4 regions of the Tardiphaga sp. 841_E9_N1_2 genome follow, and region 2 is predicted to be linked to each of the others. Evidence: riboswitches for the same ligand, from Rfam matches in the RefSeq annotation. Region 2 holds a riboswitch; each other region holds the start of a gene.
The links. A riboswitch is a leader RNA that binds a small molecule or an ion and turns the genes downstream of it on or off. The one in region 2 is predicted to bind cobalamin.
Positions count from the first base shown of each region.

Region 1: linked by a shared signal. The riboswitch ahead of metE (5-methyltetrahydropteroyltriglutamate--homocysteine S-methyltransferase) and the one ahead of AB8A50_RS13025 (TonB-dependent receptor plug domain-containing protein) in region 2 are both predicted to bind cobalamin.
Region 3: linked by a shared signal. The riboswitch ahead of AB8A50_RS22410 (TonB-dependent receptor) and the one ahead of AB8A50_RS13025 (TonB-dependent receptor plug domain-containing protein) in region 2 are both predicted to bind cobalamin.
Region 4: linked by a shared signal. The riboswitch ahead of AB8A50_RS26775 (ribonucleoside-diphosphate reductase subunit alpha) and the one ahead of AB8A50_RS13025 (TonB-dependent receptor plug domain-containing protein) in region 2 are both predicted to bind cobalamin.

Region 1 covers NZ_JBPWQC010000001.1:1,108,601-1,110,794, forward strand. The annotation lists gene AB8A50_RS05215 (peptidoglycan DD-metalloendopeptidase family protein) at 1-656, shown strand, start outside; cobalamin riboswitch at 825-1,036, shown strand; gene metE (5-methyltetrahydropteroyltriglutamate--homocysteine S-methyltransferase) at 1,141-2,194, shown strand, end outside.
Region 2 covers NZ_JBPWQC010000001.1:2,690,395-2,692,588, forward strand. The annotation lists gene AB8A50_RS13015 (O-acetylhomoserine aminocarboxypropyltransferase) at 1-36, shown strand, start outside; gene AB8A50_RS13020 (alpha/beta fold hydrolase) at 40-828, shown strand; cobalamin riboswitch at 877-1,080, shown strand; gene AB8A50_RS13025 (TonB-dependent receptor plug domain-containing protein) at 1,113-2,194, shown strand, end outside.
Region 3 covers NZ_JBPWQC010000001.1:4,656,487-4,658,680, reverse strand. The annotation lists gene AB8A50_RS22415 (alkaline phosphatase D family protein) at 1-841, opposite strand, end outside; cobalamin riboswitch at 985-1,176, shown strand; gene AB8A50_RS22410 (TonB-dependent receptor) at 1,283-2,194, shown strand, end outside.
Region 4 covers NZ_JBPWQC010000001.1:5,587,856-5,590,049, forward strand. The annotation lists gene AB8A50_RS26765 (GlxA family transcriptional regulator) at 1-710, shown strand, start outside; gene AB8A50_RS26770 (hypothetical protein) at 716-901, opposite strand; cobalamin riboswitch at 1,091-1,305, shown strand; gene AB8A50_RS26775 (ribonucleoside-diphosphate reductase subunit alpha) at 1,425-2,194, shown strand, end outside.

The DNA.
Region 1 (2,194 bases), 1.6 Mb from region 2:
GCGCCAATGGTCTGGCGCCGACTGCCCAATTGAAGCTTGGCTCCAAGATCACGGTACCCGGCGCGCGTACGGCCAATGCAGCTCCTGCAGCAGCGCCGCTCGCTGCGCCCGTCGCAGCCGTGACGGCTGCTCCGGCTGGCGCGGTCACGTCCGCTGCCGTGGCCCGTGTTGCTTCTGCCGAGCCCGCACAGAAGGCCCGTCTGGCAAGTGCCACGACGACGCCTGAAGAAATCGCGCCGGAATCGCCGACTAAAGCCGCTGACGCAACCGGCGCTTTGCCGACGTTCCGTTGGCCGGTGCGCGGCCGCGTGGTCACAGGCTACGGCGCCAAGACCAATGGCAAGTCCAACGACGGCATCAACGTCGCCGTGCCGGAAGGCACGCCGATCAAGGCTGCCGAAGATGGCGTCGTTGCCTATTCCGGCAACGAGCTGAAGGGTTACGGCAATCTGGTCCTCGTTCGTCACTCCAACGGCTACGTCACCGCATATGCCCATGCGAGTGAGCTGATGGTGAAGCGTGGCGAGACCATCAAGCGCGGTCAGGTGATCGGCAAGTCCGGCCAGTCCGGTGAGGTTACTTCGCCGCAGCTTCACTTCGAGATCCGCAAGGGCTCGTCACCGGTCGATCCGCTGCAGTTCCTCAACGGGGCGTAAGCGCAATCCACGAAGTGTAGTTCGCATTTAAGCAAGCCCGGCCTCGTGCTGGGCTTGATGCGTTTGATCTCGGGGCTGCGGCCCACTCCAGCTCCGGAATCTTCAACGCGCTGCTGCGAGTGGGCAGCTTGCGCACGCAAGCTCGGTTGACTGCCGCGCGATGTTGCCCATATGTGGACATGTCGTGGTTCTTCGGGAAGGTTTGCCCGAAGCTAAGAGGGAAGCCGGTGAGGCGTTAAGCCAAGGCCGGAGCTGCCCCCGCAACTGTAAGCGGTGAGCCGCTGTCCATTAAAGTCACTGAGACCCGCAAAGGTTTTGGGAAGGCCGGACAGCAGCATTGACCCGCGAGCCAGGAGACCTGCCTCGACAACATAAACGTCCTCGGGCGGGGTGTCCCGGTGGTGCGGTTGCGATTCCGCGACTGCCGTCGTGGAATCCAGACGTGTCACTTTGGCCTTTTGCCCCCAATCATTGGGGTTAAGCCATGTCTACTGTGTCAAAGTCTACTTCTTCAAAATCAGCTACTTCACTTCCTGTTGCTACATTGGGCACGCCACGGATCGGTCCGCGGCGTGAGCTCAAGATGGCGCTGGAAAGCTATTGGTCCGGTGCAATCGACGAGAATGCGCTGATCGACGTCGGCGTCGGGCTGCGTGCCGCAAACTGGGCACGTCAGAAGTCGCTCGGGATCACGGTCATGCCGTCGAACGACTTCTCATTCTACGATCAGGTGCTCGATACCAGCGTCATGGTCGGCGCCATTCCCAAAGTCTATGGCTGGAAGGGCGGAGACGTTTCCTTCGCGACCTATTTTGCCATGGCACGTGGATCACAAGGCGCCGCGCATGACGAGGCCTGTACGCACGGCCCTCATGCGCATGACTCGTCGCAAGGCGTACCAGCACAGGAGATGACCAAGTGGTTTGATACCAACTACCACTTCATGGTGCCTGAACTGGCGCAGGATCAGACCTTCAGTCTCGCATCGCGCAAGCCGATCAAGGAGTACGAGGAGGCGAGATCGCTGGGTTATCAGACACGACCTGTGCTAGTCGGGCCTGTGACCTATCTCAAACTGGCCAAGAGTATGGATGCGTCATTCGACCCGGTGACGCTGCTCGATCGATTGCTGCCCGTCTATGTCGAGGTGCTCGGGGAATTAGCCGACAGCGGCGCTGAGTGGGTGCAACTGGATGAGCCGTGTCTGGTGCTCGATCTCGACGCGCCCGCAAGGCAGGCGCTGCAGCGGACTTACGCTGCTTTTGCGGAAGCGGTCCCGCAGCTCAGGATCATGCTGAACACGTACTTTGGCGAACTTGGCGACAACCTCGATCTGGCCCTGTCGCTCCCTGTCGCCGGGCTTCATCTCGATCTGGTCCGCGCGCAGGATCAGTTCGATGAAGTCGCTGCGAAGGCGCCCAAAGACATGGTCCTCTCGCTCGGCGTGATCGATGGACGTAATATATGGCGGTCCGATCTGTCCAGTCTGCTCGATGGGTTGGAACCCATGGTCGATCTGCTGGGGCGGGATCGCGTCG
Region 2 (2,194 bases):
CTCGCGCAGGCGCTGCGCATCTCGCAGAAGGGCTGAGCGATGCAACTCACCGTCAACGGTCACGAGACCTATATCGCGAATGGTGGCCGCGCATTCGATCCTTCCCTGCCAGTGGTCGTGATGATCCACGGCGCCGGCTTCGATCACTCGACCTGGGCGCTGCATACGCGCTGGTTTGCGCATCATGGCTTCGCCGTGCTGGCGCCGGATCTGCCCGGCCATGGTCGCTCACAAGGTGAAGCGCTCACGACCATCGCCGATCTCGCAGACTGGACCGCAGCATTGATCGAGGCAGCGGGCACAAAGACTGCGCGGCTGATCGGCCATTCCATGGGCTCGCTGATTGCGCTGGAGACCGCAGCGCGGCATCCCCGTAAAGTCACGCGCCTCGACCTGATGGGCACGGCAGGGACGATGACCGTCGGCCCGGATCTGTTGAAGGATGCCGAAGCCAATCAGCACTCCGCCATCGACATGGTGTCAATCTGGGGGCTCGGCTTTCGCGCCGAACTCGGCGGCAGTCTCGCGCCGGGGTTGTGGATGCATAGCGGCGCGCAGCGCGTGCTGGAAGCCACGAAGCCAGGCGTGCTGTTCGCCGATCTCAATGCCTGCAATACATACCAGAATGCGCTGACTGCTGCGGGCCAGCTTGATATCCCTGTCACGCTCATCCTTGGCGAGCGGGACATGATGACTCCCGCCAAGGCCGGCAAGACCCTGGCCGCTGCATTGAAAAACGCCCGCACGGTGATTCTGCCGGGTACGGGCCACATGATGATGGTCGAACGTCCCGACGACGTGCTCGCCGCGCTACAGCACGAGCAATAGAGTCTAGAAGTCTTCGATGACTGTTGCACCGCGCGGCGCGCTGTGCTTCCTGTCCTCTCAGTTATCGGTGCCTCCGCGAGGAGGTGAAACGGGAATGCGGTGCGGGGAGATATCCCCTATGCCGCGGCTGCCCCCGCAACTGTAAGCGGCCATTCCGGGTCCACAAAGCCACTGAATTTGCATCGCAGATTCGGGAAGGCGGACCGGGAGACCACCGCGAGCCAGGAGACCGGCCGGTAACGAGTTTCACACTCGTTCGACGGTGGGTCGACGGAAGGGGTTAAATGACTATCCGGAATTTGGCCGCAGGCACTGCGGCCGTTGTTGTTCTGTCCTGCTCTCACAGTGCTGCGCATGCGCAGTCCAGCGCCGAGCAGCTCTCTGAAATCGTAGTGACGGCGGACAGAACACCCGAACAACTCAATCGCACCGGCAGTTCGATCAGCGTCGTGTCCGGCGAGACCATTGCGACCAGCAATCCCGGCTCGCTGGTCGATGCGCTGCGTACCGTGCCCGGTCTCGACATCACCGAAAACGGCGGCCCCGGCGGCACAGCGAATGTGCGCCTGCGCGGCGGCAATACCGGCCAGACGCTGGTGATGATCGACGGCATCCGCGTCAACGATCCCACGGCGGCGTCCGGCGATTTCGAATTCGCCATGTTCACGCCTTCGGCGATGGAGCGCATCGAAGTCCTAAAGGGCCCGCAGAGCGCACTCTATGGATCAGACGCCATGGGCGGCGTGATCAATATCATTACCAAGAAGGGCTCGGGCCCTGCGCAAGTCAACGTGCGCACCGAAGCCGGCAGCTATGGCACTGTCATGACGCAGGGATCGCTGACCGGCTCCAACGGTCCGTGGTCCTATGCCTTCACCGGCGGCGGTCAGCACAGCAACGGTTTCTCGCGTTACGGTTATCGTATCCCTGCCCTCGAAGCACGTTTTCCGAATCTCGAAAACGACAGCTTCGATCGCGTCGGCGGCTCGGCGCGCATCGGCTACGATGCAGGCGAAGGCATCCGGCTTGAGTCAGGCATCGTCCATTCGTTCACGCGCTCGGCCTATGATGCAGCAACGGGAACGCTTCCGGATACGCCGTCAGCGGCGACGCGTCTGCTGCAAACCGTCTATGGACGCGTCGGCATCGATTCATTCGGTGGCATTCTGACTCACAATGTCACCGTGTCGAATACGCACACCGAGCGGATGTTTGACGACGTCAGCTATCGCACCAACAGGTTGCCGGCAAACACCACCGAGAAAATCTCCGATTATGTCGGCAACAGTCTCGGCGCCGAATATCAGGCGACCCTGAAGCTCGGCGCATTCGGCTCCCTCGTCTATGGTGCCAAGACACAGACCGA
Region 3 (2,194 bases), 2.0 Mb from region 2:
TCTCGTGAAAGGCACGCGCACCGCGCGCCGCCAGCAGCGTGATGTCGCGCTCCTTGTAAGACGACGGCAACTGCTTCGAGAGCGACCAGTTGTTGGTGACTTCATGATCGTCCCACTGGCCGAAGATCGGCACCTGCGCATTGAATGCGCGGACATTGTCGTCGAGTAGATTGTATTTGTGCGCGGCACGGAATTCATCGAGCGTCTCGGCGACCTTCGCCTTTTCCGGCACCGTGATGGTGTTTTTCCAGATCGTGCCATCCGGCAATTTTGCTTCGGGCAGGATCGGCCCATCGGCGTAAATCGTGTCGCCGGAATGGATCAGGAAATCCGGATTGTGCTTGCGCATGGTGGCGAAGGTGACCATGCCGCCGTCCTCGGCATTGATGCCCCAACCCTGCCCGGCGACATCGCCGCCCCAAACAAAGGACACATCGCGGCGATCCGCTGGCGCGGTGCGGAAGCGACCGATGACCGGCTCGCCGACGATGTCGGTATGCGACAGATCGCGGAATTTGACGCGGTAGAAGATGTCCTGCCCGGCCGGCAGATTATCGAGCAGCAGCTTCGCCGTGAAATCGCTCTCGGGCAGCGCCGTGATAGCCGGCAACATGCGCGCATTGCTGAAGGATTCAGTCGTGGCGACTTCCACCATCATCTGCGCCGGCCGATCCGCGCGCGACCAGATCATGCCGCTGCTCGTCCCGACATCGCCGGACTGCACGCCATGCGACACGACCGGACGATCCGCCGCGCGGCTGAGGTAAGGCATCGCCAGGAAGCTGGCGCCTGCTGCGGCTGAGTGCGCGAGGAAGCGACGACGGGATAAACGTAGTGCCATGGCGAACTCCTGATCCTGGCTCTGGCACCAGTGGCTCTAGGCAGATCGCTTGACGCTGCGATGACAGGTGATGCGCAATATCAACACCCGCCAAAGCAAGCTGCGAATGACTGGCAGCTTGATTGACACATTTGGAAATTTCACCTTAACGTGAACGTGACGGTTCCCTTCGGGGATCAAAAGGGAATGCGGTGAGGGGGATCCCCCGATTCCGCGGCTGCCCCCGCAACTGTAAGCGGCGAGCCCGCGCCAAGAGCCACTGGGTGTTCACCTGGGAAGGCGGCGACAGGCATTGACCCGCGAGCCAGGAGACCTGCCGCCAGTCGTGGTCACACGCGAGCACATTGGGCGGGGTGTCCTGGTGGAAGTCACACTGCCTGTTTGAAAGCGGCGGGGCGACTTGGTTTGCGGTGACGTGCCACGTAACCGCGAGTCCTGTTCATGACCTCCGTTTCTCCCGTCGCATTGAAGCGACATACTCCCTTTCTTTATTCTGTTGCTCTCTCCTGCTTGTTGTGTCCGAGCGAAAGCTGGTCGCAAACCTCACAGTCGAGCCAGACGCTCGATCCTGTTGTCGTTCAGCCGTCAGCGACGCCTCAGCGCGCACGCCGCGCCACGAACGGCAATGCATCGCGCGCTACGCGCCCGCGGCAGCAGCGCAATGTCGCCGCCAATACCGGCGCGCCGGTCGCCACGCCGACAGGCCCCGTCTTCGCAGCGCCGACGCTCAACCTCACCGGCACGACATCGACGGGGAGCCGCCTCGGCCTGACGCGCCTGCAGACGCCGGCCAGCGTCGAGGTGATCTCGGCGGAAACCATGGCCGAGCGCGGCCAGCAGAACGTGGTCGATGCCGTCACGCAGAATGCCACCGGCTTTACGGCCATCGGTGAACCCGGCAATGGCGGCATCGCTTTCAGCACCCGCGGCTTCGCCGGCAGCGGCTCTGTCACGTCGCTCTATGACGGCACGCGCCTCTATGTCGGCTCCGGCACGGTGAACTTCCCCTTCGACACCTGGACCGCCGAGAAGATCGAAGTGCTGCGCGGCCCCGCCTCCGTCATGTATGGCGAAGGCGCCATCGGCGGCGCTATCAACGTGATTTCGAAACTGCCGCTCTGGGTGCCACGCAACCAGGCCGAAATCTCTCTGGACAGCAACATGACGCGCCGCATCGCTCTCGATAGCGGCGGCCCGGTCAGCAAGGACGTCGCCTATCGTATCGCCGTCACCGGCAACGCGTCCGATGGTTGGGTCGATCGCGACAACACCTCGAACATCGCGCTGCACGCCGCCGTGCAGATCAAGCAGACCGAGGACATCACCTGGACGCTCTCCACCGACTATGGCGAC
Region 4 (2,194 bases), 2.9 Mb from region 2:
CAGAGGCGGATCCGCAGCTTACAGAGTGGCTGGCCAATGCGGCGCTCCATGCGGAGCGTTATGGCTCGGTCTGCACCGGGGCATTCGCGCTCGGCCATGCAGGCTTGCTTGACGACAAGACGGTGACGACGCACTGGCAGAACGCGCCGCTATTGGCGCTGCGTTTTCCCAAAGCGCATGTGGAGTTCGATCGCATCTACAGTCGTGACGGTGCGCTGGTGACGTCAGCCGGCGTCACCGCAGGCATCGATCTGGGTCTCGCGCTGGTCCAGGAAGATCATGGTGCGGACGTTGCGTTGGCTGTGGCCAAGCGTCTGGTCGTGGTGGCGCAGCGCCAGGGTGGCCAGTCGCAATTCAGTCCGTATCTGGTACCGCCGGCCGAGCCGGACTCGCCGATCGCGCGAGTCCATGCCCATGTGATGGCGCATCTGCGTGACGCACACAGCGTGGATGAATTGGCCGATGTGGCGGGCATGAGCGCGCGCACCTTCGCGCGGGTGTTCAAGCTCGAGACCAAAATGACGCCGGCAGATTTTGTGGAGGGCGCCCGGATCGACACGGCACGCAACCGCCTCGAAGGCAGCGATCTGCCGCTGAAGGTGGTGGCTTATGAATCCGGTTTCACCACCGCCGAACATATGCGTCAGGTCTTCGTGCGGCGGCTTGGCCTGACGCCCAGCCAGTATCGGGCCAGCTTTCGCGCGGTCTGATCCGCTCAGGCGAGTTGCAACGAAGAAATCGGATCGCTCGCAGGAAAGCTGTCCATCAACGCGTCGTTGAGCATGTCGTCGAGGCGAAGGCGGGCGATCTGCTCCGTCGTCTCGAACGCCGTGACCGCGCCTGCGTGCCCCACGAAAGCGTTGAACTCGGTTCTCTCAGTGCTCGTTGCCAGGTTCCGCATGGCATCCTCCATCGATTGATGTGGCTCTTCTGCGCCTCACGGTCCTTTCGGACAACGAATCGCATCGTGCAGAAACCGCCAACGATCCCGCGGTTTCAGCCACGCAAGCGGTTGTCCACTGAACCAACAGCCCTACCGAATTTGTTGCGTTCGGCGCCAATGCTCGCTTGACACTTCACCGCGGGTCACACCAAATGTAGATGTCACGGTCCGCCTGGTCGCAAGACTTGGTGGCTAAGAGGGAAGCCGGTAAAGACGCTGTTTTGCGTCATATTCCGGCGCTGCCCCCGCAACTGTAAGCAGTGAGTCTGTTTCGATTGAAGTCACTGATGCGCAAGCATCGGGAAGGCTGAAACAGACATTGACCTGCGAGCCAGGAGACCTGCCGCGACACCAGAACGTCCATGGGCGGGGTGTCCCAGCGGTCGCTTGCAGGCAATGCTGGCGGATTTCCGCCGTGTATTTTGCAGCGTCCTTTCGGCCCCAGCCCCCATTGCTTGATGCATCACACGGGGTCTTGCCGATGCCTACTTCATCTTCTGTTTTGTCCAACGGACGCGATGCGGCTCATGCGCCGCTGATTCAACTGTCGCCGGAAACGCTCGCTGCGCCTGCGCGCGAACCCTCGATGCAGATCATCCGGCGCAACGGCACCGTATCTCCCTTCGACGGCAGCAAGATTTCCGTGGCCATGACCAAGGCTTTCCTCGCGGTCGAGGGCCACACGGCAGCGGCGTCGCGCCGCGTGCATGAGGCGGTAGAACAGCTGACCGGCGACGTCGTGGCTGCGCTGACGCGCCGCGTCGGTGAAGGCCGCACCTTCCATATCGAGGACGTCCAGGATCAGGTCGAGCTGGCGCTGATGCGCAGCGAGCACCACAAGGTGGCCCGCGCCTATGTGCTGTATCGCGAGGAGCGCGCGCGCACCCGCGCCGAGGAACTGGCAGCCAAGCCCGCGCTGGTTTCCACCGCACCGGTGCTGCACGTCACCCTCGCCAACGGCACACGCGCGCAGCTCGATTCGGCGCGTCTCGCGCTGATCGTCAACGAGGCCTGCACCGGTCTCGACGGCGTCGATGCGGCTCCGGTGCTCGAGGAAACCCGCCGCAATCTCTATGACGGCATCACGCTGGACGAATTGGCGCTGGCCGGCATCATGGCCGCGCGCACGCTGGTGGAGCAGGAGCCGAATTACACCTTCGTCAGCGCCCGCCTGCTGCTCGACAAACTGCGCACCGAAGTCCTGTCCTTTGTCGGGGGCTCGCCGACCCACGCGTCGCAGGCCGACATGAC